Regions from separate parts of the Nonomuraea sp. NPDC023979 genome, predicted to be linked through region 3. Evidence: riboswitches for the same ligand, from Rfam matches in the RefSeq annotation. Region 3 holds a riboswitch; each other region holds the start of a gene.

Region 1 (5,219 bases), on a different contig from region 3:
CAGCAGGACCGCCCCCAGCGCCGCGCCGAGCGCCCCGACGAGCGTGCCGTGCAGGACGTCGCGGTTCTTCGCGTGGCCGAGCTCGTGCGCCACCACCAGCTCCACCTCACGCGGCGGCGCCTTGAGCAGCGTGTCGTAGACGACGATCCGGCGGGTCGCGCCGAACCCCGAGACGTAGGCGTTCAGCGCGGTCGTCCGGCGCGAGGCGTCGGCCACCAGCACGTCCTCCACCGGCACCCCGTCACGCTCGGCCATCGCCATCAGGTTGGCGCGCAGCGGCGAGTCCGGCATGGCGTGGAAGTCGTTGAACACCGGCTCGAACACCACCGGGTAGACGAACGACGCCCCCACGGTCAGCGCGAACGCCCCGGCGGCGGCCGGGATCCACCAGCGCCGGACCCGCCGCGCCAGCGCCACCACGGCCAGCACCATGACGGCCAGCAGGGCCGCGTTGATGCCGACGCTCTTGAGCCGGTCGCCCGTCCAGGCCGCCCAGTCCTGCGTGGACAGCCCGAAGTCGCGCAGCGTGCCCTCGAACCACATGCCGAGCGGCCACCGTACGGCCTCCTCGATCACCGTGAGCACGAGGACGCCCAGCAGCACCCGCGCCCACCACGGGCCCCGCAGCCATCCCAGCAGCCTCGCGCCGAGCGGCGTGGCCACGAGCAGCCCGGCGAACACCAGCGTGACGCCCAGCGACAGGTAGCTCGGCACGCTGGTGGCCGCGTCGAACGCCTGCGAGCGGGCGATCTCGGCGGCGCCGAAGTCACGCGCCGGGTCGGGCATCACCTCGGGCGCCCCGGCGGGCAGCGCCGTCCACGGCGTCGTGAACGCCACCACCCCGGCGATCACCGCCCCCAGCACGGCCAGCCCGGCCCCGGCCTCCCGCCGCAGCCTCGCCTCACGCCCGCCCCCGTCGCCTGTCACGTGCCCGTCCCCGTCCCCGGCCACGTCCTCGTCCCCCGTCTCGGGCGACGGCTCGGCGACGTCCGCCCTCTGGAGGGCGCGGGTGGCGGGCGGGCCGACGTCCTGTTCGGTCGTCTCGCGCCGTTCCTGCCGGTCGTCCATGTCGCGTCCCCTCACGCCAGTCGGTCCCGGACGTACGCGCGCCACAGCCGGGTCAGCGTGCCCGCCGAGAGCCCCAGCGAGGCCAGCGCCCGGCCGGCGCCGTACGTCTGGGCATCACGGTAGAGCCTCACCAGGCTCTTCTCACCCCAGCGCGCGGCGACGAAGCGACACACCAGCCAGGCTTCCTGGTACGCGCGGGCGAGCCGGCCCGCGTCGGCCCCGGGGACGAAGTCGGCCCCGTCCGGCAGATCGGACGGCGTCCGCCCGGCCCGCACCTCGGCGGCCAACTCGGCGGCGGCCACCTCGACGGGCAGCCCGGCGTCCCGGTAGGCCACGTAGTCGGCGAAGCCCTCGTACAGCCAGACGGGCAGCCCGTCGGTCCCGGCGGCCACGTGGGTCAGCTCGTGCGCCAGCACGACGTCACGCCCGACCGGGGTGAGCCGGGCGAAGTGCTCGGGCACCACGATCACGCGTCCCCGGTCGGCCACCGCCGCCAGCCCGTCGACCGACGCGACGCCGGCCAGCGCGGCGGCCTCCCGCGCCGAGGCGGGCACCAGGACCACGGCCCGGACGTCGCCGCCCAGCACTCCCCCGACCCGCCGTCCCGCGGTGTCGGCCCGGCGCGCCAGGTCCGCCAGCAGCCCGGGGGGCGCGTCCTGCCCGGCGACGAGCGACCGCTCACCGCGTACGACGTCGAGCCCGTCGCCCCAGCGCGCCCGCACGCCGGCGAGCACCCCCGCCTCGATGGCGGCGCCTCCCGGCCCCGGGACCGGGCCGGACCCACCGGCCAGGAACGCCGCGACAACCAGCAGCACCACCGGCACGACCCGCCGGCGCATCCACTCGGACACCCTCCCGGACGTGCTGCCGGGCGCTCTGCCGGGCGCGCCGCCGGGCGCGCCGCCGAGCCCCTTGCCGGACGTGCTGCCGGGCCCATTTCCAGGCCCGCTGCCGGACCCCCTGTCGGACACGCTGCCCGATCGTAGCCGCCGATCCTGAGCGTCGCCCGGGAAGGCCGAAGGCCCCGTCCCGGGTCGGGGACGGGGCCTTCGGCGCAGGTCACAGACCGGGACGCACCGCGCCCGCGAACGACGCCTTGCGCCAGCCGCGAAGCTTCTCGACACGCACGCGCTGGCCCGTTCTCGGCGAGTGGACCATCTTGCCGTCGCCGACGTACATGCCCACGTGCCCGAGCCCGCGGAAGAACATCAGGTCACCCGGCTGCAGGTGCTTGTAGGAGACCTTCTTCCTGATGCGCGCGAACTGGCTGTTCGTCACGCGCGGGATCTTCACCCCGGCCTTCTTCCAGGCGTACTGGACGAGGCCCGAGCAGTCGAACGACCCGGGGCCGGTGGCGCCGTAACGGTACGGGTCGCCGATCTGCTTCTTGGCCACGGCCACGGCCTTGCGGGCCTTGGCCTTCTGCCGAGCGACCTTGGCCACCTTCGACGACTTGACGGACTTCTCCGTCTTGGTCACCGCAGTGGTGGCGAACTCATTCGTCGTCGCCGCCTGCGCCGCCGGGGCGTGGACGACCAGACCTCCGGCCGTCACGGTGATCAGCGCTACGCCACTCAGGGCGAGACGGGACAGACGGGGGTTGTGCGAGAGGGTAGACAGGATTGCTCCTAGGGGCTTCCACGAACGCCTACCGGGTTAGCTGACGGATTCGGGCCTGGAAGTCGCCCTACGGCGCTGAACGCGCCGATTCACCCCTGATCACCGCGTACGGGATCGTTGGGTCCCCGGCTCCGTGCCTCCTGGCTGCACGGACTCGGCAGGCCACCGCCGCGTCTTCGCGCCTCGGGGGCGCTGGCCGCGGTGACCGGCGGATGATTCTCTCTGTCGAACATCGGGGGACCCGATGGTGACCGGCGGGCGTCCTGGCTGGAACGCCGCGACGCCAGAAGTTACGCCGAAAAGTCACGTAATGGCAAAGCCTGAGTAAGCGAGTAAAGATCAGACACGCCGGGAGTCAGGTCCTCATCCCCCGCCGGAGCAGCGGGTTTCGTTACCCAAGTGTGACCCTCCTCACACTTGGGCCGACCCCGTCTTGTCAGGGGCGTACGGCGCCCACGAGACGGCGCCCGTACGACGAGAGTGTGACCACCTTCACCACGTCACCCGTCTGCGGCGCATGCACGATCTTGCCGCCGCCCGCATAGATGCTCACGTGCCCGAGGCCCTCGCTGAAGATCAGGTCGCCGGGCTCCAGCGCGTTGAGCGACACCTTGCGGCTGGCGCCCCACGACCACTGCTGCCAGGTCGTGCGCGGCAGCGAAACGCCACCGGCCCGCCAGGCGGCCTGCGTGAGCCCCGAGCAGTCGTAGCCGCCCGGCCCGGTGCCGCCGAACACGTACGGCTTGCCGACCTGCGCGTACGCGAAGCGCAGCACGGCCGCGGCGTTGCCCGAGGCGGGACCCGTGTACTTGAGGCCGGTGCTGTTGGGATTGCCCGCCTTGTACGCGCCCAGCCGGTCGAGGAGCTTCTTCTGGTCCTTGATGAGGTCCAGGATCTCCGCCCGGTCCTTCTTGACCGCGTCCCGCTCCTTGTCGGCCGCGGCCAGCGCCTCCTCGGCGCGGTCACGGTCGGTCTTCAGCCCCCGGTTCGCCCGGTCGAAGGCGGCGAGCTTCTGGGTGCGCTCCTGCGCGAGCTGCCCGCGTAACGCCATCCCGTACAGCAGATCGGCCGGATCGTCGCTGGTCATCATGGTGGGCAGGGTCGAGAAGTCGCCCCCCAGCTTGTACGTCTCGACGGCCATGTTGACGACCTCGCCGCGCAGATCCGCGACGGTCGCCAGCTTGCGCTTGTACGTGTCGTTCAGCCGGCTGTAGCGCGCCTTGGCCTCTTTGTACTTCTCGGTGGCCGTGTTGTAGCGGTCCACGACCTTGTCGGCCTTGTCGTTGAGCTTGTCGAGCTTCGCTCTCGCCTGCGCGAGAGTCGGCTTGGGATCGGCCAGCACCCCTCCGACGGGGGTCATCACCAGTCCGAACACCAGACCCGCGGCCAGCGGCACCCGGCCCAACCTCACAGCGTCGCCTCCCAGGGGATCATCCTCGGGGCGAAATAGTACAGAAGTGGCGAGTAATCCTCACCTAAACGCCATATTCGTCATCTATGCGCGACCGAGCCGCCTCAGCAGCAGCGCGGACGGAACGGGCCTGGCGCCCATCCGCCTGACGGACTCGGCCACCTCGCGGTCGGAGGACACCACGGCGATCGCCCGGCCGGGCGGCTCGGCCCGGACGAGCTGGCGGATCAGGTCGTCGGCGATCTCACCCGGCGCGCTGAACAGCACCCGCACCCCGCGCGGCGCCACCACCTGCACCGGAGAGTTGAGCTCGGCGCCGTCGAACACCACGGTCACCTCGACGCGCGTCTGCGCGACCAGCCCGCCGAGCCCGGTCATCAGGCGGGCGCGCTGGTCGGCGAGCGTGAGCGTGCCGTAGCCGGACTTGGTCACGTTGTAGCCGTCGATGATCAGATGCACCTGCGGCAGCGCCAGAAGCTGATCGAGCAGCTGCGGGTCGTCGTCGGCCAGCGCGCGGGCGGGCACGCCGCGCACACCCGGCCGCTCACCGGTGAGCGCCGCGACCGAGTCGGCCGGCCGGCTGATCATGGTGGGCAGCGCCAGCTCCCTGCGCAGCCCCGCCGAGGCGTCCTGCAGCGCGTCGAGCAGCACCCGGATGCGCGCGTCCTCGACGCTGCGGCCCTCACGCGCGGCCCGGCGCGAGGCTTCGAGCTGCTTCTCCACATCGGCCAGGCGCTCACGCAACCGCCGCAGCTCCGACTCCCCCGCGCTGCCGGCGGCCGTGGCGGCGTGCCTGGCCTCCTCCGCGGCCTGCTCCATCTCCTCGGCCCGCCGCACCGCGCCCTTCGCGCGCTCGCGGGCCTCGTGCAGCTTGCGGCGCAGCTCGGAGTTCTCGCCGCGGGCCGCCTTCAACTGCTCACGCAGCCGCTCGGCCTCCTCCTTGGCCGCGCTCTTCTGCGCGGCGAGCTGCTCACGCAGCCGGGAGACGACCTCCTCGCGCTCCGACCCCTCGGCCGCGGCGGCGGACTGCTCCAGGTCGGCGCGGGCCGACTCCACCATGTCGGCCCAGCCGGGCGGCCGCGTGAGATAAGCCGCGGCGGCGACCAGCACCGGATCGGCG
Region 2 (5,219 bases), on a different contig from region 3:
GCCCACCCCGGGCGTCATGGTGGTGTGGAGTTCGAGGATTTCGTCCGGGCCCGCGGGCCGGCCCTCCTGCGATACGGCTACGTGCTCACCGGCAACGCCGAGGACGCCGCCGATCTGGTGCAGGAGGCGCTGCTGCGGTTGAGCGACACCTGGCGGCGGGTGCGCAACAAGGACAATCCGGAGTCGTACGTCCGTACGATCATGGCCCGCCAGCACGTGAGCTGGTGGCGCAAGGTGCGGCGCGAGCGCCTGACGGGCGAGCTGCCCGAGGGCTCCTACACCGACATCCACTCCACCGGCGAGCTCTGGAGAGAGCTCGCCACGCTGCCGCGGCGGCAACGCGCCGTGCTGGTTCTGCGCTACTACGAGGACCTGTCCGATCAGGAGATCGCCGACATCCTCGGCATCTCCCGAGGAACGGTGCGAAGCCAGGCGTTCCGCGGGCTCAACACGCTCCGGGTCAGGCCGGCGATGCTCGAAAGGGGACGGGCGTGAGGACAGAGGACGAGCTGGTCACAGCGCTGCGGCAGGGCGCCGCGGACGCGCCGGAGCCGGACCTGCTGGCGGGGGTCGCCCGGCTGCGCAGGCGGCGGCGCGCCAGGAGAAGGGCGCAACTGCTGGCCGCGGCGGCCGTGGTGGCGGTCGCGGGCACCGGCACGGCGGTCTTCAGGGGCACCGCCGTCCGGGAGACCCCGCAGCCGCTGGCGACGGCCACGGCGTCGATCGCCCCGGTGCCCGTCGAGCCGGTGGAAGCGGTGGCGGCGGAGCTGTGGCCGGAGGCGGTGTTCACCATGCCGGCCAGGAACTCCGACGGCTGGCGCTACCGCCCCATCACCGCCATCAGCCCCACGGAGGTCCTGCTCAGCGCCGAGTCGTCGTTCGAGAAGGCCGGCAAGTTCGAGGTGTACGACTCGCGTACCGGAAAGGCCAGGCTCGTCGCCGAGGTGCCGAAGGACGACCGGCTGAAGAAGTACATCGTGCAGGGCGTGACCGTGGACGGCGCGAACGTCGCCTGGTTCGCGTACGGCGAGCAGGGCGACGGCGCGCAGATCCGCGACATCTGGACGGTCCCGCTGGCCGGCGGCGAGGCCAGGCTGGTGGCCAGCCGCGTGGGCCAGGACGCCGACCTCGACGCGATCGGCCTGGACGGCGACCACGTCGTCTGGTCGGAGGTCGACGGCGGCGTGTGGCGGCACCCGCTCGGCGGGATCGAGCCCGAGCGCGTCCCCGGCAGCGACGGCCTGCACCTCGTCCAGTGGCCCTGGGCCACCGACGTGGCCGGCCTGCCGGGGGACCTGGACCGCAACCAGCTCCGGCTGGTGAACCTGGAGGACGGCTCCAGCCGCACCGTGCAGCCGCCGCCGGGCGTGCAGGGCATGCGCTGCGGGCCGGTCTGGTGTTACGGCCGGGGGGAGCGCGGCACGGTCATCAGCCGCGTCGACGGCTCGCAGCCGCCCCGGGAGGTCGCGCGCGGCATCGGCATGGGCGTGGCGCGCTACCCGATCCTGGACCGGTTCCTGGCGGCGGGCAATGCGGTGTACGACCTGGCGACGGGCACGATGGTGAGCTTCGGCAACCCGGGCAACTGGTACGGGGCGGGCGTCTCGTCGGAACCGAGCACCGTCTTCTACTGGGGCGCCACCAAGGGGGACAAGCCGGACAAGTTCCGGGTGCTGAACTTGGCAGCGGTCCCACCGGCGCAATAGCGTTCCGCCTCATGCGGACCTTCGCGAACGTACAGGAACTCAAGGCTGCCGTCGGCGAGAAGTTCGGCCCCACTGAGTGGCGCACCGTCACCCAGGAACAGGTCAACCTCTTCGCCGACGCCACCGACGACCACCAGTGGATCCACGTCGACGTGGAGCGGGCCAAGGAGGGCCCGTTCGGCGGCACGATCGCGCACGGCTACCTGAGCCTGTCGCTGCTGCCGGCGTTCATGTTCGAGCTGGTGCGGGTCGAGGGCATCGCGATGGGCGTCAACTACGGCCTGAATAAGGTGCGCTTCCCCCGCCCGGTGCCGGTCGGGGCCAGGGTGCGGGCCACGGCCGAGCTGACCGACGTCAAGGGGACGCCGGCGGGCTACCTGTCCAACCTCAAGATGACCGTCGAGGTCGAGGGCGAGAAGCGCCCGGCGTGCATCGCCGAGACGCTCAGCCTTTACGTTCCTGCGGAGTAGCCGGGCCGCGGGCCCCCGCCCGCGGCCGGTTTCGTGGAAATTTCGTTACGAGGGAATTACCCAGGTCAGGGGTGTGTTGGACATTTCTGTACGCGGGTAAGACGCGACCGACTCTCGGGCGTCACGACCCACCGTCCATCACAGGGACCGACCTGTGACCGCTGAATCCGCTCACACGCGGAACCGGGGACCCATGTGTTCCACCGGGGTGAATCGGCACCGACATCGCCGTAGGGCAGCTTCCACGCCCGAACCCGTCAGCTAACCCGGTAAGCGGTATGGAAGCGAGGAGTTACCCTTAATGCGCCCCATCCGCACCCCCAAGATCAACGTGCCCAAGGCCGTCCTCGGCGCCGCGCTCGTCGCGACCGCGTTCGGCGCCCACGTGTCGGCGGACGCCAGCACCGCGACCACCGCCAACACCCAGCCGCAGGCCGCCCAGGCCCAGCAGGCCGCCACGAACCAGAACACCAGGGTCAACGTCTCCGCCTCGCAGGTCCTGGCCGTCGCCAAGGCCCAGGTCGGCACCTCCGAGAACGCCGCCGGCGGTGGCACCAAGTTCCAGCAGTGGTACGCCAACTCCCAGCGCGCCGCCGAGACCGTCCAGCGTGACGGCGGCAACCGCCAGGACTACCTGAACGCCGCCTGGTGCTCGATGTTCGTCTCCTGGGTCGGCGAGCAGACCGGCGCCCGCCCGCAGGTCGGCTGGGACGCCTACACCGTGACCCACGCCAAGTGGTTCGCCGCCAACGACCGCTGGGGCCAGGAGGCCAAGCCCGGCGCCGTGGTCTTCTTCTCCTGGAGCGGCAGCAAGGACATCAGCTCCATCGACCACGTCGGCTTCGTCGTCAAGGACAACGGTGACGGCACGATCTCCACGATCGAGGGCAACACCGGCAACGGCAAGGTCGAGGAGCGGGTCCGTCCCACCTCGCAGGTCGCCGGCTACGGCTACCCGTCGTACGCCGCCTGATCAGACCGCCTCGAAAGCGCGCGTCCCCTTCCGGGGGCGCGCGCTTTTCGCGTTTCGTGCAACGGTACGGCGTGCTGGAGGATCCCTGGATACGTGGACCACACAACCGAGTTCGACGAGTTCGTCCGGAGCCGGGGCGATGCGCTCCTCCGGTACGGCTACGTGCTGTCCGGCAACGCGGACGACGCGGCGGACCTCGTCCAGGAGGCTCTGGCCAGGCTGGGTGACGCCTGGTCACGGGTGCGCAAGAAGGACGACCCCGAGGGGTACGTGCGCACGACCATGGTCAGGCTGCACATCACCTCGTGGCGGCGCAGGCACCGGGAGGAACTGGTGTCCGTCGTGCCGGAGAAGGGGCGCTTCGACCGTTACGAGGACGCGGACCTGTGGGCGGACCTGCAACGGCTGCCGCCCAGGATGCGAGTGGTCCTCGTGCTGCGCTACTACGAGGACCTGCCCGACGCGGAGATCGCCGCGATCCTCGGCGTCTCGCGCGGCACCGTGCGCAGCCAGGCGGCGCGTGCCCTGGACAAGCTCCGGATCAAGCGAATGCTGCAGGAGGCACGATGAGAAGCGAAGAGGACCTGGTCCGTACCCTGCGTGCCGGGGCCGGGCACGTCACGCCGACCGGCGGGCTGGCGGCGGCCGTCGCGGCCCGGCGGCGGGCGCGGCGACGCCGGCAGTGGGCGGGCATGGCCCTGGCGGCCGCCTCGGTGGTGCTGGTTGCCGGAGGGACGATGGCGGTGTGGCGGGGGGAGCCTCGGGTGTCGGTGGAGCCGGCGGTCGCGGTGACCACGGTGTCGCCTGGGGAGGTGGCCAGTGCCGTCCCCAGGGTGGCGGAGGTGAAGCCGGTGGCCGAGGTGTGGCCGGAGGCGGTGTTCACGATGCCGGCGGCGGCCCCCGATGGTTGGAAATATCGCCCGGTGACCGGAATTTCCCCCACCGAGGTGCTGCTGACCGCCGAGTCCTCCTTCGAGAAGGCCGGCCGCCTGGAGATCTACGACACCACTGCCCGCACGACCAGGGTGGTGGGCGACATGCCCGCCCCCGAAGGCGTCAAGGGCTACTTCGTCCAGGACGTCGAGGTGGGAGAGCGGCACTTCGCCTGGTACGGCACCACGCCCAACGACAGGGACAAGTGGGCCGACTTCTGGATCATCCCCCGCGAGGGCGGCACCGCCCAGCGGGTCGGCGAGGTCACCGGCGACCTGGCGAACGTGGAGCGGATCGGCCTCACCGAGGACGCCCTGGTCTGGTCCGTACGCGACGGGGGTGTCCACCGGCTTCCGCTGTCCGGCGGCGAGCCCGAGAAGGTCGCCGGCTCCGACGGCCTCCACCTGGACTCCTGGCCGTACGCCGTCGGCTACGCGCCGGGCGAGCGCGGGCAGAAGAACCAGGACCGCAGGGTCGACCTGGTGACCGGCGAGAAGACCCCGCTCCCGGCCTCCGGCTCCGTCACGAAGCTGACCTGCGCCGCCGAGTGGTGCTACGGCGACGCCAAGGGCGGCGGGCTCCTGGTGCAGGGCCTCGACGGCTCCGACGCCACGCTGCTCCCGTCGCTCGGCTTCCACGGGGAGGTCCTGGGCGACCGGTTCGCCTCGGTCATGCCGGTCAGAGGTGACGCCGATCCGGCCAAGGAGTACGTCGCGCCCGTCGCGGTCTACGACCCGGCCACCGGCAAGATCGCCGGCGTGAACCGGGTGTCGCCCGACGGGTCCGCCAGTTACGGCAGCGGAACGTCGTCCTCGCCCACCACGATCATGTACTGGGGCAAGGGCCCCGAGGTCACCGTGATGAACCTGGCGGCCGTCACCAGAAGATGATCGCCGCCACCGCGAGCGCCGCCAGCAGCCCCAGGTAGGCCAGCACCAGCCGGGTGTCCCGGAGCAGGCACTTGCTCCGGGTCAGCCCGGCCCGCCGCGCCTTCCAGTAGCCCGCGAACCCCAGCCCGGCGAACGCCAGCAACGCCCACGGCCCGAACAGCCACGCCAGCAGCGCGACCGTGGCATAGACGCACAACCTCAGCGGATCGTACGGCTCGGCCTTCACGTGATCACCTCCAGCGGGAGC
Region 3 (5,219 bases):
CACCAGCTCCAGCCCCACCGCCGGGCCGTACGCCATCGCCAGCGCCACCGCCCGGTTCAGCTCCACCACCGGCGAGCGCGACAGGCGCGCCAGCTCCTCGTACAGCGCCGCGATCCGCGCCCAGTCGGTCTCCTCCGCCGTCAGCGCGCGCGCGTGACAGGCGGCGATCGCCGCCTGCAACGTGTACGGCCCCATCCCCCCGCCCGCATCCCCGCCCGCATCCCCGCCCGCAGCCTCGCCCAGGTCCCCGCCCCGGTCCCCGCTCAGCTCCTCGGCCCGCGCCAGCGCCGCCAGGCCGCGGCCGATGAGCAGCCGGTCCCAGCGCGCCCGGTTCTGCTCCAGCAGCAGCACCGGCTCGCCCGACGGCCCCACCCGCGCCGCCGCCCGCGACGCCTGGATCTCCATCAGCGCCACCAGCCCGTGCACCTCCGCCTCCTTCGGCATCAGCCCGGCCAGCACCCGCCCCAGCCGCAGCGCGTCCTCGCACAGCCCCGGCCGCATCCAGTCGTCACCCGCCGTCGCCGAGTAGCCCTCGTTGAAGATCAGGTAGATGACCTCCAGCACCGACGACAGCCGATCCGCCAGCTCAGCGCCCTCCGGCACCTCGAACGGCACCCCGCGCTCCGCCAGCGTCCGCTTGGCCCGCACCACCCGCTGCGCCATCGTCGCCTCCGGCACCAGGAACGCCCGCGCGATCTCGTCCGTCGACAGCCCGCCCAGCACCCGCAACGTCAGCGCCACCCGCGCCTCCGTCGACAGCACCGGATGGCACGCCGTGAACACCAGCCGCAGCAGGTCGTCCTCGATCTCCTCGACGCCCGGCAGCTCCGTCTCGTCGTCCAGCTCCCGGCCCAGCTCGACCAGCTTGCGCTCGAACCGCTCCCGCCGCCGGATCATGTCCACCGCCCGGCGCTTGCCCACGGTCATCAGCCAGGCGCCCGGATTGCGCGGCACCCCCTCCCGCGGCCACTGCTCCAGCGCCGCCACCAGCGCGTCCTGCGCCAGCTCCTCCGCCAGGCCGACGTCACGCACCATCCCGGCCAGCCCGGCGATCACCCGGGCCGCCTCGATCCGCCACACCGCCTCAATGGCCCGATGAGTCTCCGACGCCGTCACCCGCCCATGACAACAGCCCCACCCGCTTACTCGCAACCCAAGCGCTCTCTCGTGGGACGCACCCCTTCCACCACACGGCCCCTGCCGCTCCGTGGGGGCACGCCTCCCTGAGGCGGCGGCTTCCCACGAGGCGGCGGCTGCGCCGCACCACGCGGCCCGCAACCCACCAGCACCGCCCAGCCCAGCAGCCGGGTCGGACCGTCCGGGGTACGGGCGGCCGGTGGGGCCGCGCCCCCGGGAGCCGGGCACCGGAGGGGCTGGGTCCGGCCTGCCGGTGGGGCCGGGCTGTCCGGGGCGCGCGCCGCCGGTGGGGCCGCGCCCCTGGGGGGCCCGACCGGGATCGCCGGTGGGGTGGGGCCGCCCCGGCGGAGGCCGCCAGAGGGCCGGATTGCCCGAGGCGCCCCTTCCGGGGTTGCCGCCATCCTGGGGCTTTCCGCCTGCCCCGGCGGGGGGTGGCCTCCCCGGGAGGGGCCGCCGCAGCGGGGTCGCCTCCCGCGGGGGCGTCGCTCTCGGACGGTCAGGGCTCAGGTGGGGAGTCGAGAGCGGCGCGGATGACGGCGTGGCGTTGGGCGGTTTCGGGGGTCAGGGAGGTCTCGGGCATGTCCGAGGGGTCGAAGACCTGCCAGACGTCCAGGCCGACGCCGTCGTGGCCGGGCGGGACGGGGACGCGCAGGGCCCATTCGAGCGCCTCCTCCCGCGACTTGACCTGGATGAGCCAGAAGCCGGCGATGAGCTCCTTGGCCTCGGCGAACGGCCCGTCGATGACGCGGGCCTTGCCGCCGCTGTAGGCGATGCGGGCGCCGCGCGAGCTGGGGTGGAGCCCTTCGGCGGCGAGCAGGACGCCCGCTTTCACGAGCGACTCGTTGAAGGCCGTCATGTTGTCGACGAGCTCCTGGCTCGGCAGGGCGCCGGCCTCGGTCTCCTCGCTGGCCTTGCCGACGATCAGGAATTTCACGGTGCGTTCTCCTCGTCCAGGCGGTGAAGCGGGCTCCCGGCGAGCCTGCCACACCTGTGCGTCGTCCCGGAGGGGGCCGGATCGACACGGGGAGGGGAGAAAACGCGGAAGCGCGCGCCCGGGGGAGGGGCGCGCGCTTCGCCAGGGGGAGGGTCAGGCGGCGTACGAGGGGTAGCCGTAGCCGACGACCTGGGACTTGGGCCGGACGCGCTCCTCGACCTTGCCGTTGCCGGTGTTGCCCTCGATCGTGGAGATCGTGCCGTCGCCGTTGTCCTTGACGACGAAGCCGACGTGCTGGATGGCGCTGATGCTCTTGCTGCCGTTCCAGGCGAAGAAGACGACGGCGCCGGGCTTGGCCTCGGTGCCCCAGCGGTCGTTGGCGGCGAACCACTTGGCGTGGGTGACGGTGTAGGCGTCCCAGCCGACCTGCGGGCGGGCGCCGGTCTGCTCGCCGACCCAGGAGACGAACATGGAGCACCAGGGGGCGTTGAGGTAGGCGCTGGGGTTGCCGCCGTCGCGGGCGACGGTCTCGAGGGCGCGCTTGGAGCTGGCGTACCACTCCTGGAACTTGGTGCCGCCGCCGTAGGCGTTCTCGGAGGTGCCGACCTGGGCCTTGGCCAGGGCCAGGACCTGGGAGGCGGTGACGTTGACCTGGTTGGCGCCGGCCCTGGTCTGCGTGGACTCGGACATGGTCTGGGTCTCGACCTGGTGGCCGGGCTCGGCGGCCTGGGCGGGGAGTGCGGTGGTCATCCCGGCGCCGAGTCCGGCGGCCAGGACGGTTGCGCCGAGGGTGGCGCGGAGGGAGGCGCCGGCGCGGGGGTGAAGCTTCTTCGGGGCACGGGTAAGACGGTGCTTCGCCATCGAGGGGATTACTCCTTGCTTCCATGCCGCTTACCGGGTTAGCTGACGGGTTCGGGCGTGGAAGCTGCCCTACGGCACACAAGGTGCCGATTCACCCCAAAGGACATGGGTCCCCGGCTCCGCGCAAGGCGGATTCAGCGGTCACAGGACGATCCTGTGAGTGTTGTGCGATGGTTGGCAACGACCGGACAAACCGGACGTAAGCCGCGAATGCGCCATAAGGTAATACATCCGCCAAGGCATTACAAGTCGATAAAGTTGCAGCTAGGCGAGTTGCCCGCGCGCGTCGGCCAGGAGCCCCATCATGGCAAGGGATTCGTCAAGAGGCATGATCGCGCTCTCGGTCCGGTTCTCGGCCAGCGCGTCCCGCACCTCGCGCAGCTCCCCGGCGTAGCCGTTGTCGGCCGGGTCGAGCTCGTGCTCCTCGGTCTCCATCGACGGCCCGCTGAGCACCACCCGCCGGGGCGCCCAGAACGGCGCGTCCAGGTCGGCGCGCATCCCGGTGCCCACGATGCTGGCCGAATTGGGGAAGTGCGCGAGCAGCGAGGTGTCGACCAGCGCCCGCCGGCCGCCCGGGTAGACGAGCACCCCGCCCGCCTCCGCGTCGACCCCGTTGGGCGCCAGCGCGCCCGTCAGGTGCATGGACTCGGGCATGCCGAGGAACAGCTGGGCCAGCCCCAGGGGATAGATGCCCAGGTCGAGCAGCGCGCCCCCGCCCAGCTCGGGCGCCCACAGCCGGTGCGCGGGATCGTACGGCAGCGCGAACCCGAACGAGGCCCGCACCGAGCGGATCTCCCCGAAGCGCGGGTCGTCCTTGAGCATGCGCACCAGCGGGTTGAACCGCATCCACATGGCCTCCATCAGGAAGACCCCGGCCTCGCGGGCCAGGCGGACCATGCGCTCGGCGTCGGCCAGGCTCGCCGCCAGCGGCTTCTCGCACAGCACCGCCTTGCCCGCCGCGATCGCGGCCTCGGCCACCTCCAGGTGCTGGGCGTGCGGGGTCGCCACGTAGACGGCGTCGACGGCCGGGTCGGCGCACAGCTCGGCGTAGGAGCCGTGGGCGGACTCGGCGCCCAGCGTCGCCGCCAGCGCCTTGGCCCGGCCCAGGTCGCGGGAGCCGACGGCGGCCACCCGCATGCCCGGCTCCGCCGCGATGACCGCCCCCACGGTCCTGGCGATGCCGCCCGTCGCCGCGATGCCCCACGCTAGATCTCGCACGCGGAAGATCGTACTGATTCATCCGCGGACGCGAAACCTGACCGGTTTCACCTCACGGGAACACGTCCGGGTCCGGGCCCAGCCGGCGGCCCGCGTTCAGGGCGCCGATGGCGGCCATGTCCTCCCGGTCGAGCGTGAAGTCGAAGACCGCGATGTTCTCCTTGATCCGCGCCGGCGTGACGGACTTGGGGATGACGATGTTGCCGAGCTGGATGTGCCAGCGCAGCACGATCTGCGCGGGCGTGCGGCCGTGCTTGTCGGCCAGCACCGCCAGCGCGGGCTCCGACAGCAGCCCCTTGCCCTGCCCGAGCGGGCTCCAGGCCTGCGTGAGGATGCCGTTCTTGTCGTGGAACTCGCGCAGCTCGCGCTGCTGGAAGTACGGGTGCAGCTCGATCTGGTTGATGCACGGCGGCACGTCGGCCTCGTCGAGCAGCCGCTCCAGCGTCTCGACGGTGAAGTTGGACACGCCGATGGCCTTGGCACGGCCGTCCCGGTAGACCTTCTCCAGCGCGCGCCACGCCTGGACGTACTTGTCCTGCCGCTGCGCCGGCCAGTGGATCAGGTAGAGGTCGACGTAGTCGAGGCCGAGCCTGCCCAGGCTCTCCTCGAAGGCCTGCTCGGCGCGGTCGTGGTCGTTGTTCCACAGCTTCGTGGTGACGAACAGCTTCTCCCGCGGGATGCCGGAGGCGCGCACCGCCCGCCCGACGCCGGCCTCGTTGCGGTAGAGCTTGGCGGTGTCGATGTGGCGGTAGCCGCATGCGAGCGCGGTCGTGACCGCCTGCTCCGCCTCGTCGTCGGGCACCTGCCAGACGCCGAGCCCCAGCTGCGGGATCTCCACGCCGTCTCTGTATAGCCGTAGCGAGTTCATACCCTCCATTGTTCACGTGCCGTTCCGAGCGGCTTAAGCCGCCCGGGCTAGCTTGAAGCGGTCGTGAACGGGCCATCACCTGGCTGGGAGAACATCAGTGGTCAAACGGGCGTCGGCCTGGGTGGAGTCGCCGCTCCAGATGCTGTGCGCCGTCGAGGCCCACCATGCCGGGCTGCTGGGGCCGTCGGCCGAGGTCGTGCC
Region 4 (5,219 bases), on a different contig from region 3:
TGCTGCTCGGCGGGCCGGGCGAGCTCACCGGCCGCGTCACCGACCTGCGGCCCGCCGAGACCGCCGCCGTGGCGCCGCTGCTGGCGCTGTCGGTGCTCATCGGCGTCGCGCCCCGGTGGCTGCTGGACGTCATCGAGCCCGCCGCCGCCGCGCTCTCCTCGCTGGCCGGCCGGTGAACGACGACCCGGCCGCGCTGCTGCCCGAGCTGCTCCTGCTGGCCGGGGCGGTCGCCGGGCTGCTCACCGGCATGTTCGTGCCGCGCGGGCGGCAGCGCGCGGTCGCGTGGATCTGCGCCGCCGCGCTCGCCGCCGCCCTGGCCGTGACCGTCACCGCCACCGGGGGCGCCGCGTTCGGCTCGTACGCGCCCGACGCGCTCACCCAGGCGGCCCGCGCCGTCGTGGCGGGCGGCACGCTCCTGGTGATCGCGCTGGTGGCCGCCGAGGCGCGCGGGCACCGCCGCGAGGCCGAGGCGTACGTGCTCGTCATGCTCGCCGCCCTCGGCTCGGTGCTGCTGGCCGGGACCGGTGACCTGCTCGTCCTCGTCCCGGCGTACCTGCTGGCGAGCATCCCGGCCTACGCGCTCGCCGGGTTCGGCAAGGACGCGCCGGGCACCGAGGCGGCGCTCAAGTACTACCTGATGGGTGCGTTCCTGGGCGTGCTGATGCTGGCCGGCGTCACCCTCCTGTACGGCCTGGCGGGCGCCACCGGCTACCGGGCGGCCGGGGCGGCGCTCGCGCTCGCGCCCGGCGCGGCGGCGGCCTGCGCCGTGGTGCTCCTGCTGGCGGGGCTGCTGTTCAAGGCGGGCGGGGTGCCCGCGCACTTCTGGGTGCCGGACGTGGCCGAGGGCGCCCCCGTCGCCGTCGCCGCGTTCGTCACCACCGTGCCCAAGATCGGCGCGCTGGCGGCGCTGCTGCGCGTCGCGGATGAGCTCGGGCCCGGCGGCTGGGACGTCCTCGTCGCGATCGTCGCCGCCGCCACGATGACGCTCGGCAACCTGGCCGCCCTCCACCAGGACGATGTGCGCCGCCTGCTCGCCTACTCCACGATCAGCCAGGCCGGGTACGTGCTCGTGCCGGTCGCGGTCGCCCAGCACACCGCGCTCGCCCGCCCCGCCGTGCTGTTCTACCTGGCCGCCTACGCGGTCACGAACGTGGGCGCGTTCGCCGTGGTGGCCGCCACCGGGCGTGGCACGCTCGACGGCTACCGGGGGCTGGGGCGGGCCGCGCCGGGGCTCGGGCTGGCGCTCGTGGTGTGCCTGCTCGGGTTCGCGGGCATCCCGCCCGCCGCCGTGTTCGTCGGCAAGGTGCTCGTGTTCGCCGCCGCGTGGGACGGCGGTTACGCCTGGCTGGCCGTGCTCGTCCTGGTCAACACCGTGGCGAGCCTGTACTACTACCTGCGCTGGGTCGCCGTGGTGTTCCGCGGCGACCCGCCGGCCGCGCCGCCCCCGGGCCTGGCGCGCGCGGTCGCCTGCGTGGCGGCCGTCGCCTCGCTCGCCCTCGGGGTGGGCGGCGGCGTCCTGCTCGGCCGGGCCGCCTGAGCCGTCACGCCTTCCCGGCGGTGGCGGCCCAGTCGAGCAGCGCCTGGGCGGTGTCGAAGCGGCGGCCGGAGTCGCTCTCGCCGAGGATCACCCCGACCAGCAGCCGGCCGTCCCGCTCGGCGGCGAACGCCAGCGTGTAACCCGCGGCGCGCGTGTAGCCGGTCTTCACGCCGACCGCGCCCGGCTGGGCGAGCAGCCGGTTGGTGTTGCGCCACGAGTAGGAGCCGTGCTCACTCGTCGCCCCGACCGAGTGGTAGCGCGTCGAGGTGATCGACTTCAGCGTCTCGTTCCGCAGCACCGCCTCGGCCAGCCGTGCCTGGTCGGCCGCCGTGGAGTGGCCGCCGCCGTTCGTCGGCATGCCGTCGGCGTTGACGTACAGGGTGTCGGCCATGCCCAGCTCGCGGGCGGCCGCGTTCATCTTCCCGACGAACCCCTCGACACCCGGCCCGTACGTGCGCGCCAGCACGTGGGCGGCGTCCGCGCCGGACGGCAGCAGCAGGGCGTGGAGCACGTCCCGCACCGGCAGCCGGTCACCGGCGCGCAGCCCGGCGACGGCCGCGCCGCCCCGGGCCGCGTAGCGCACGTCCTCGGCCGTCACCTCGACGACGTCGGCCGGGTCGGCCTCCTGGAGCACGACGTGGGCGGTCATCATCTTGGTCAGGCTGGCCACGGGAAGGCGCTCGCCGGCGTCCTTGCTGTAGCGGACCTCGCCGGTGGAGGTGTCGACGACCAGTGCGGCCCGCCCGAGCACGGCGGGCGCGTCAGCGGGCGCGTACGATGCCGGGCCGGCGAAAGAGGCCGTGGTGGCGGGGGTGGCTGTGGTGGCCGCGTGGGCGGTGGTCGTGCCGGTCGTCAGGACGCCGGCGGCGAGGGCGGCGCCGGCCAGGGCGCGGCCCCAGCGGCGCGGCCGGGCGCTGGAGAAGAGGGAGGTGGGCATGAGGGGCTGTGCTCCTTGCTTCCATGCCGCCTACCGGGTTAGCTGACGGGTTCGGGCCTGGAAGTGCCCTACGGGCGCGGCCGGGGGAGCCGGCGCGCCGATTCACCCCAAGAGAGAGTGGGTCCCCGGTTCCGCGTGAGGCGGATTCGGCGGCCGCGGGCCCCGCGAACGGGCCCACGGTCCGGGCATTGCGCGCATAAGGTACGAAACTTGACAAACTATGGCAAATCGCCCGTCAAATAGTGTTGCACCACCGGCCCCACGCTGCGCGCCAGTTCCTCGGCCGGCATCGCGACCACGGGCGGCAGCCGTACGACATAACGGGTGAAGGCCAGCCCGAGCAGCTGCGTGCTCACCAGTCCGGCCCGCCGCGCCGCCTCCTCCGGCCCGCAGCCGAGCGCCCGGCCGACGAACGAGGCGACCTGGGAGGTGAACACGTCGCGCATGCTCTGCGCCGCCAGCGCGTTCGTGGACGACGAGCGCAGCAGCAGCATGATCGCCTCGTCCGACAGGTCGCCCTCCCAGCGGGACAGGAAGTGGCGCGCCATCGCCTCGCCGAGGCGCTCGCGCGGCGGCGCGGGCAGCTCCTCCAGGTTGAGCCGCAGGTTCACCGCGGCGCGGAAGAGGCCCTCCTTGTTGACGTAGTAGCGCATCACCATGGACGGGTCGACGCCGGCCAGCGAGGCCACCTTCCGGATGGTGGTGCCCGCGAACCCCTGCTCGGCGAAGAGCTTGCGGGCCGCGCCGAGGATCGCCGTGCGCGTGGCCTCGGACCTTTCCGTGAACGCCATGCCAACAAGTGTAGACCAACGCTTGTGGTCAAAAAGGTGCTGGCCGGGCCGGGCAGATCTTGGTAAGAAGAGCGGGTGGACCTCATCCCCGTGGAGTTCGAGGCGTTCGACCGCCGCATCGCCGACGTCACCGGTGACCGCAACCTGGAGCGCCTCCACCGGGGCACCCGCTGGGCCGAAGGGCCCGTCTACGTCCCCGCGGGCCGCTACCTGGTCTGGAGCGACATCCCCAACGACCGGATGCTGCGCTGGGACGAGCTGACCGGCACGGTGGGCCCGTTCCGCCGGCCGGCCGGCTACGTCAACGGCAACACCCTCGACCGCGAGGGCCGGCTGATCTCCTGCGAGCACGGCGCCCGCCGGGTGACCCGCACCGAGCACGACGGCTCCGTCACCGTGCTCGCCGACCGGTGGCGCGGCAAGCGGCTCAACAGCCCCAACGACGCCGTCGTGCGCTCCGACGGGTCCGTCTGGTTCACCGACCCGCCCTACGGCATCCTCGGCGACTACGAGGGCCACCGGGCCGAGCCGGAGATCGACGGCTGCCACGTCTACCGGATCGACCCCGCCGGCGGCGAGGTGAGCATGGTGGCCGGCGACTTCGCCCGCCCCAACGGCCTGGCGTTCTCCCCCGACGAGCGGCTGCTCTACGTCGCCGACACCGAGCGCCGCCACGTCCGCGTCTTCGAGGTCACCCGCGACGGCACGCTCACCGGCGGCAAGGTGTTCGCCGAGCAGCAGGGCGACGCCGACGGCAGCTACGACGGCATGCGGCTCGACGACACCGGCCGCCTGTGGGCCGCCGTCGGCCGGTCGATCCACGCCTACCACCCCGACGGGACGCTCCTCGGCAGGCTGCACCTGCCGGAGAGCGCCTCCAACCTCGTCTTCGGCGGCCTCAAGCGCAACCGCGTCTTCATCACCGCGACGACGTCCCTCTACTCGATGATGCTGAGCCTGAGGGGCGCCGCCCCGGTATGGGCTACCTGAACGCCCAGGTGAACAGGTGCAGCTCGCCGTCCTCCGGGTCGGAGAAGGCGAAGCTGCGCACCTTCTTGCCCGGGTCCAGCGCGATCGGCTGCGAGGCGTACACGTGCGCCGGCACCGGCTGCAACGCCCACGAGCCCCAGAACAGCCGGTGCGGCGTGCGCGCCACGACCTCGTTGCCGAACTGCGGCTGCCCGCCGCCGAAGTCGAGGATCCAGTCGCTGAAGCCGAGCCTGCCGGTGCTGGTCGTGCCGTCGGCGTAGGTGACGGTGACCTGCGACTCGGGCCAGCCGTTCACGCCCGTGCCCAGGAAGGCGACGCTCGTGGCGCCGTCGGGCGCGGCCACCTCCAGCGCCTTGCCGCCGGTGCGCACGTTGTCCCACTCGCCGCGCCCGCGGTCGGGCCAGGTGAACGAGTAGTCCCGCCACCTCACCGTGCCGCCCGGCGTGAGCCCCGCCTCGGCCAGCGCCTGCGCCGACAGGCTGAAGCCCGGCCCGTCGATGTTGGCCTCGCCGGGAGCGGTCATGTCGCCGATGCCGACGTTGTTGTGATGCCACTCGGGGGTGCCGCGCGCCGCCACGTTGAGCCGCACCGACGCCCGCCGCTCGCCCACGACGACCGGCACGCTGACGAAGCCGCGCGGCACGTCGCCGGACACCGACACCTCCAGCGCCTGACGCTCCTGCCCGCCCGCGCCCACGGTGAGCGTGCCGCGTGACGGCGACACGGTGACGCCGTCCGGCGGCCTGGCCTCCCAGGTCAGCGTGGCGGCCGGGCCCGTCGAGCGCACCGCCAGCTCCGTCGCGAACGTGCCGCCCGGCTCGACCGGGCCGCTGCCCCGGCTGAAGCCCGCCAGGTACGGCAGCGTCCCGTCGCCGAACGACGGCGGCGCGTCCGCCGGGTCCGCGCCGAAGCTCCGGTCCGGGGACCAGCCGACGGCGAAGTCCAGCCGCCCGCCGCCGGTCGC

Evidence for each region. A riboswitch is a leader RNA that binds a small molecule or an ion and turns the genes downstream of it on or off. The one in region 3 is predicted to bind cyclic di-AMP.
Region 1: it holds a riboswitch for cyclic di-AMP, as region 3 does, so the genes downstream of both, AB0G11_RS16060 (C40 family peptidase) here and AB0G11_RS33205 (CHAP domain-containing protein) in region 3, are expected to answer to the same signal.
Region 2: it holds a riboswitch for cyclic di-AMP, as region 3 does, so the genes downstream of both, AB0G11_RS39610 (CHAP domain-containing protein) here and AB0G11_RS33205 (CHAP domain-containing protein) in region 3, are expected to answer to the same signal.
Region 4: it holds a riboswitch for cyclic di-AMP, as region 3 does, so the genes downstream of both, AB0G11_RS23205 (serine hydrolase) here and AB0G11_RS33205 (CHAP domain-containing protein) in region 3, are expected to answer to the same signal.

Annotation. Positions count from the first base shown of each region.
Region 1 covers NZ_JBEZZG010000007.1:181,591-186,809, reverse strand. The annotation lists gene AB0G11_RS16070 (M48 family metallopeptidase) at 1-1,068, opposite strand, end outside; gene AB0G11_RS16065 (hypothetical protein) at 1,080-2,039, opposite strand; gene AB0G11_RS16060 (C40 family peptidase) at 2,128-2,622, opposite strand; cyclic di-AMP (ydaO/yuaA leader) riboswitch at 2,699-2,858, opposite strand; gene AB0G11_RS16055 (NlpC/P60 family protein) at 3,125-4,099, opposite strand; gene AB0G11_RS16050 (NYN domain-containing protein) at 4,184-5,219, opposite strand, start outside.
Region 2 covers NZ_JBEZZG010000034.1:87,064-92,282, reverse strand. The annotation lists gene AB0G11_RS39625 (SigE family RNA polymerase sigma factor) at 25-495, shown strand; gene AB0G11_RS39620 (hypothetical protein) at 492-1,706, shown strand; gene AB0G11_RS39615 (MaoC family dehydratase) at 1,718-2,176, shown strand; cyclic di-AMP (ydaO/yuaA leader) riboswitch at 2,326-2,467, shown strand; gene AB0G11_RS39610 (CHAP domain-containing protein) at 2,478-3,149, shown strand; gene AB0G11_RS39605 (SigE family RNA polymerase sigma factor) at 3,243-3,719, shown strand; gene AB0G11_RS39600 (hypothetical protein) at 3,716-4,972, shown strand; gene AB0G11_RS39595 (hypothetical protein) at 4,959-5,198, opposite strand; gene AB0G11_RS39590 (radical SAM protein) at 5,195-5,219, opposite strand, start outside.
Region 3 covers NZ_JBEZZG010000024.1:91,965-97,183, forward strand. The annotation lists gene AB0G11_RS33195 (RNA polymerase sigma factor) at 1-1,116, opposite strand, end outside; gene AB0G11_RS33200 (YciI family protein) at 1,634-2,071, opposite strand; gene AB0G11_RS33205 (CHAP domain-containing protein) at 2,225-2,932, opposite strand; cyclic di-AMP (ydaO/yuaA leader) riboswitch at 2,945-3,082, opposite strand; gene AB0G11_RS33210 (Gfo/Idh/MocA family oxidoreductase) at 3,197-4,150, opposite strand; gene AB0G11_RS33215 (aldo/keto reductase) at 4,203-5,018, opposite strand; gene AB0G11_RS33220 (hypothetical protein) at 5,116-5,219, shown strand, end outside.
Region 4 covers NZ_JBEZZG010000013.1:63,606-68,824, reverse strand. The annotation lists gene AB0G11_RS23215 (NADH-quinone oxidoreductase subunit M) at 1-176, shown strand, start outside; gene AB0G11_RS23210 (NADH-quinone oxidoreductase subunit N) at 173-1,537, shown strand; gene AB0G11_RS23205 (serine hydrolase) at 1,542-2,474, opposite strand; cyclic di-AMP (ydaO/yuaA leader) riboswitch at 2,487-2,636, opposite strand; gene AB0G11_RS23200 (TetR family transcriptional regulator) at 2,693-3,265, opposite strand; gene AB0G11_RS23195 (SMP-30/gluconolactonase/LRE family protein) at 3,341-4,255, shown strand; gene AB0G11_RS23190 (GH92 family glycosyl hydrolase) at 4,248-5,219, opposite strand, start outside.